DNA from 2 places in the Oleiphilus sp. HI0132 genome. Region 1 is predicted to be linked to the other one. Evidence: predicted binding sites of a transcription regulator. Region 1 holds the regulator's gene; the other holds the start of a gene.

Region 1 (3,202 bases):
GCCTGAGCCGCCACTTGAGTGGTCTCTGCTGGGGTCCGTTCGATAGAAGCGTTCCGTCAAGTGAGGGATGTGAACGGAATCAAAACCTTCACCGGTATCACGCACACAAAAGTGAGCACCTTCTTCATCCAGCCACCAGCTGATGTCGATATCACCACCGGTGGGCGTATACTTAACTGCATTAAACGCAAGGTTTGAGAAGGCGCTATAAAGCTGACGAGAGTCACCGGTAAATAAACAGGGTTTGGTGCTTTCAAAGTCCAAACGAATATTCTGATTTTTGTCAGCGCTAAAGGCTCGTGCGTCGCGGTAGACTTCTTGTAGTACCGGTTCGATATCGATCGCTTGAGTATTACTAGGCAGGCCTTCAGTTTCATACTTGGCGAGTAACAAGAGGTCACTAATCAGGCTTTCCATCCGTTTCGTTTGCTCTTGCATTGAATTTAAGGCTCTTCGCCACTTCTTAGGTGTATCTTCAGCATCCTGGAAGGTTTCGATATAACCTCTAATAACCGTCAATGGCGTTCTCATATCATGAGAAACATTGCTAACGAAGTCACGCCGCATCTGTTCAAGTCGCTGCACACGCGTCACATCTTGCGCGAAAACCAAGCGGTCATCTTTGCCAAACAAAGTGATATGTACTTGCAAAGTTGCACTTTTATTTAAAGGTGAACGTAGCTCTAAAGGTTCGTCGTAATTCTTGCTTTCAAAATATCGCTTAAAGGAAGGGTCTCTAAGCAAATTTGTTATCAGCTGACCTCTATCTGACTCTCGTTTAAAGCCAAGTACTGTACTTGCAGAGTCATTCCACCAGTCCATCGCACCTTCAGAGTTAGTCATGACGACAGCCTCTTTTAGTGCATTGGTAGATAATTGGACACGAGCAATCATTGACCGCAAGTTTTCTTGAGTAATGCGATTTTGATATTGAATTTGATATAGACCGTCAAACAGATCGCCCCATAAACCATGGCTTTCGGGAATTGCTTGGTCTTCTTGTACACTGTAAAGCCAACGATGCAGCTTAACAGCCTGGCTGATTGTCCAGGCTAAGTAGGCAAAGCAGCCAATCGCGAGAACCCACGCTAATTCCCCAATCAGCAGGCCAAGTACCAGCAAGCCAATCACAGCCCAAAAAAGGGAGTATAAGTGACCGATGATTCGTTTGTGCATAACCTTATGCTCCAGCACAGGAAGACAGATTCATTCTCTGATTCAATAGTTTGCCATTAAAACGCAAACGGTACAGAGAGTGTGCACCCTTCGTCAATGATCGAAGTCATGTGCATGAAAAATCGAGCTCCTTGCCACCTTTCTTATTTTATAACAAAGTTACCAATGCTCAAGCGCTATGCAGCACCTTGAGCAGAAAAACGATAGCCAGTACCTCGAACAGTTTGAACCAGGTATTCATGCCTTTCACCTAATGCCTTGCGAAGGCGCCGAATATGAACATCAACGGTTCGATCTTCAACATAGACATTGCCACCCCAAACTTGATCAAGTAGCTGGGAACGGCTATAAACGCGGTCTTGATGCGTCATAAAGAACTGCAGTAGCTTAAACTCAGTTGGCCCCATGCTCAGCAAATTATTGTGAGCGGTAACGCGATGACAAACTGGGTCAAGTACCAATCCATCTATTTCGATTTCACTTTCGACACCCGCAGGCGTCGCACGACGAAGTACAGCTTTAAGACGAGCAACCAATTCACGAGGAGAAAAAGGCTTAGTAATATAGTCGTCGGCACCGACTTCCAAACCCTGTACTTTATTATCCTCTTCGGTTTTAGCTGTCAGCATAATAATAGGGATATCACTGGTCGCTTCATTGCGTTTCAAGCGTCTTGCCAATTCAATTCCGCTAGTGCCTGGCAACATCCAATCAAGTAAAATCATATCGGGACGTTGATCCACAATAGCAATAAATGCATCCTGCGCATTTGAAGCTTCGATACAATTGTAATCAGCCATTTCTAAAGCAACAGCAATCATTTCTCTGATTGATGCTTCATCATCAACAATTAATACGGTTTTTTCTGACATAGTACTTACTCCAAAAATCAAACTGTATTAAAACGGCAAGCTGTTACAGTTTTATGACACTACACTGTAAGCCTATGCTGAGAACCTAATGAGCGCTCCTTTTTGCGAAGTTTTACAATTCACCTGACATAAAAGTCTAGAAACAGTCCCAGGAATAAAACCATACCCACCCAGTTATTGTTCAAAAACGCCTTAAAGCACTCATCTCTGTCACGATGGCGAATCAAGTGCTGCTGATATACAAATAGTACCGACGCAACGACAATACTCAGAAAGTAAAACTGCCCCATTTCAAGCTGTTCACCTAACAAGCTCAGCGTCAATATCACCAAAACCTGCAAAAATGCGATAATCGCCCGATCAGCCGAACCAAATAAGATGGCCGTGGATTTAACGCCGATTTTGATATCATCATCCCTATCGACCATGGCATACATCGTATCATAAGCAACGGTCCACAAGACTGTTGCCATATAGATCAACCAGATATGCGCAGGCAGTTCATTCACTTGCGCGGCATAAGCCATAGGAACGGACCAGGCAAATGCAGCACCTAAGACCACCTGTGGTAAATAAGTATAGCGCTTCATGAAGGGATAAGCAGAAGCAAGTGCGAGTGCACCAAATGAAAGGTAAATTGTCAGTTCATTGGTAAACAAAACCAGGATGAAAGACAACAGACATAAAACGGCGAAAAAGATCAAAGCCTGTTTTGCACTCACCCGCCCCGTCACCAGAGGGCGAGCTTCAGTGCGCTTTACATGACCGTCTATTTTTCTATCCGCAAAGTCATTGATTACGCAGCCTGCCGAGCGCATGAAAACAGAGCCGGCGATAAAAATAGCTAACACATCCATAGCTGGTATGCCCTCGGCAGCAAACCATAATGCCCAAAGCGTTGGCCACAAAACCAGATAAATACCTATAGGCTTATCCAACCTCGCAAGCCTTACGTAGTCCATTGCAACACTTGCAAACGCGGGTTTACTCTGAGTATTCATATGCCTATTTCTCTCGTTTGCTTGCCTCAAATACCCGAGGCATAAATAGTTCGCTCACCAGCAATGGTTTCTGACGAAGAAAAAATACCGAGCGCCGCCCAAATACGGGTTCTTTAAACTGTTTCACCAAGGAGACACTTTCAAGCTTACTAC
Region 2 (3,202 bases), on a different contig from region 1:
TTAAATTGCCTGCGCCTATTCAGACCAAGGTATTTATGGATAAGCGAATGCATTTACTTAAGCTACCTGCATCTGAATATGTGACAAGCGATCGTCGAAATTTAGTGATTCAGAGCTTCGCTTTATGGCGAATTTCAAAGCCTGAGCTTTTTCTGGGTAGTTTGCGTAATCTCGAAGTCGCACAATCGAGGCTGACCGATCTGGTGACGTCTAATATTGGTGCTGCAATAGGTCATGCGACCTTGAGTGGCATATTCTCTACAAGGCCTGACAAATCCAGTTTGCGAAGCATATTTGAGGAAATTACTGCAAATAGTGCTCCGGTTGCCTTACAGGATTACGGTATTGAAGTGCTTGCTATTCGCCCGAACCGTTTTGGTTTCCCTAGGCAAAATGTTCAGGCTATCTATGACCGTATGATTGCAGAGCAAAAACGTATTGCTGCTCGCTATCGTGCCGAAGGTACTGAAGAGGCTGAAAAAATTAAGGCTGAATCTGAACGAGAGGTACGTGAGCTTTTGGCTAAAGCGCATCGAGAGTCGCAAACCATGTTGGGTGAAGGGGAAGCCAGAGCAACCGAAATATTTACCGAGGCTTATGCCCAAGACCCGGAATACTACCAGTTTCGAAAAAGCATGGATTTATACAAAGACATGATGGGTAACGATACGACCTTGGTTCTATCTAGTGAGTCACCACTCGTTCAGCGCTTGTTGGAGAGCCCCGGAGCGTCAGATGCATATGCTAAGTGATTTAAGAAATATACTCGCGTCAAATAAGCATGTCTTGTGGGTGATCTTTTTAGGGCTCTTGCCTTTGATATATCTCTTAAGTGGCTTTTACTCTGTTGGTCCTGAGCAGCGTGGAATACTATTGCGATTCGGAAAGATAGTCGACGATCAGGTCTTGCCTGGCATGCATTATCATTTACCTTGGCCCATGGAGACGGTAGAGAAGATACAGGCGACTTCGGTACGCTCAATGGAACTGAACATGGTGGAGGAAACATCGGCGCCAATTCAGAGGGAGCTGACAACGGGCGATCAGAACTTATTGGAGGTCAGTCTGATACTTCAATATACCATAGAGGAGCCTGGCATCTTTCGTACGCAGGCGCTCGACCCTGAAGCGCTGCTATTTGAAGTATCATCCGCTGAGGTGATCCAATATATCGCCAGCAAACCAATTAACGACTTGTTAACAACGGGTCGAATTCAATTTCAAAGCTATCTAAAGAACTCCATTCAACAGCAGGCACGGGACTTGAATTTAGGTATCAGGTTGACTGCGATCCAAATTAAAAAGCTGAAGCCTCCCGGTTCTATTAAAAAGAATTTTGATCAAGCAACGATCGCGAGAACGGAAAAAAGAAAAAGAGTTCAGGAGCAGAAAAGCATAAGAAACTCTAGAATGGCTCAAGCGCGAGGTGAGGCCAATGCCTTGCATCAATCTGCCAAAGCGACAATCGAAGAAGAAATACAGAAAGCCGAAGGTGCCAGTGCCAGCTTTATTAGTAATCTGAACGAATACCGCAAGAACCCAGACTGGGTGATGCAGCAATCTCGCTTAATAACGATTAAGTCTCTATTAAGTGAATCTCGACTAATTGTGGTGCCCGCGTTATAGCGCTATAACGCAAGTGGCGCGGTGCGTTTTTATGTGGTTTTTCTGCTCTATATTGATGAAACCGTATTTTTTAATTCACATAAATGTCACTAAACTTTCACTTCCGCTCTGCAAACTTTCGCATGCAAAAAACATCTATTCTAAGATTTTTTATTTGAGGAAGAGTTACGATGAGTGTGGGTTCTAAGTTTACAAAAAGACCTTTAGTGTCGGCCATTTTTCTTGCAACCTTAGCGCTAGCAGGCTGTGAAGATGGTGATGATGGTGAGGCGGGTGCTGCAGGTGCAGCTGGTGTAGCAGGTGTTGATGGAACGAATGGTACTGATGGTACTAACGGTACAGATGGCGCTGATGGTGCAGACGGTAGCGATGGTATTTCTAACTATATTCCTATGGGGCTAAAGCGCTATGCAACAGCGCCAGTTGGTGCAGAATTCACCGGTATGTTCTTAAATACTGATGGCACATTATTCTTAAACGTACAGCACCCAAGTTCTTCAAATACAACTGCTGACGCAGACGGCAAGATTTTTGACAAGGGCACTGTAGGTGTTGTTGTTGGTGAAGACTTCAATAACTTCCCGGCTAACTTTGCTGCCTTGGATGCGCCAATTGCAACTGCTGATAAAGAAGTGGTTATGACAGCAACAGGTCGTTATCAAGTTCTTGCTCAGCAAGAAGATACTTTGGTCGATGGCAATGAGATGGGTGATATTCTTGCTGCCGATGGCACGACTCTGATTAAGAGCTCTAATGACCCGGATTTTAACGGTGTTATCTCTGACGGTGGTACAGGCTTCTACCTATACACTAACTGGGAAGACCGCCCAGGAAGCATGAGCCGTATGAACCTAAGCAACCTTGGCGCAGGTGAGACGGGTTACCAAAATATATCTCTTGAAGGTATGTTAGATTTCTCTTCAGTTGATGGAACGTGGGTAAACTGCTTCGGTACTGTCAGTCCTTGGGGCACGCCTTTGACAGCAGAAGAGCTTTACTTTGATGACACGGCTGATTGGTTTGATGAATCATATCAATACTTCAGCAACCCTCAATCACTTGCTCAGTACTTGGGTTACCCAACTGACGGTTCTGGTGCATGGCCAAACCCGTACAAGTATGGCTACATTGTTGAAGTCGGTACGTCTAGCACTGCTGCAGACCCAGCGCTTGCAAACGTAGAACTAAATAAACTTGAGCTTCAAGGCCGCTTCTCTCACGAAAACAGCGTAGTGATGCCTGACCAGAAAACAGTATTCTTGAGTGATGACGGAACGGGTGTTGTGTTCTTCAAGTTTGTTGCTGATGCAGCAGGTGATATGAGCTCTGGTACTTTATACGCTGCGAAAGTCACTCAGACGAATGGTGTTAGCGATCCTTCTGAAGCTGCTTTTGCAATTGAGTGGATTGAGCTTGCGCACGGTGCTGAAGCTGATATCGAAGCTGCAATTGCTGAATATGATGTGGGCACACTTGCTAGCCCAAGCTATATTACTGATCAGCAAATCAATGATTGGGCTGAAGCTAAGCTTTCTCAGGATCTAGATGGCAGCGGTTCTGTTGCAGCTGATCCCTT

Evidence for each region. The regulator PhoB, encoded in region 1, activates phosphate uptake and scavenging genes when phosphate is short. The targets are predictions, from matches to a motif close to TGTCATANNNNTGTCANA.
Region 2: a site for PhoB is predicted at 1,711-1,728, ahead of A3766_RS12835 (alkaline phosphatase PhoX). Genes of this name have one in related genera too.

The regions. Positions count from the first base shown of each region.
Region 1 covers NZ_LWGJ01001514.1:11,670-14,871, reverse strand. Annotated here, with positions in the region: gene phoR (phosphate regulon sensor histidine kinase PhoR) at 1-1,176, opposite strand, end outside; gene phoB (phosphate regulon transcriptional regulator PhoB) at 1,353-2,048, opposite strand; gene ubiA (4-hydroxybenzoate octaprenyltransferase) at 2,168-3,049, opposite strand; gene A3766_RS23350 (chorismate lyase) at 3,054-3,202, opposite strand, start outside.
Region 2 covers NZ_LWGJ01001049.1:6,603-9,804, reverse strand. Annotated here, with positions in the region: gene hflC (protease modulator HflC) at 1-752, shown strand, start outside; gene hflK (protease modulator HflK) at 736-1,626, shown strand; gene A3766_RS12835 (alkaline phosphatase PhoX) at 1,797-3,202, shown strand, end outside.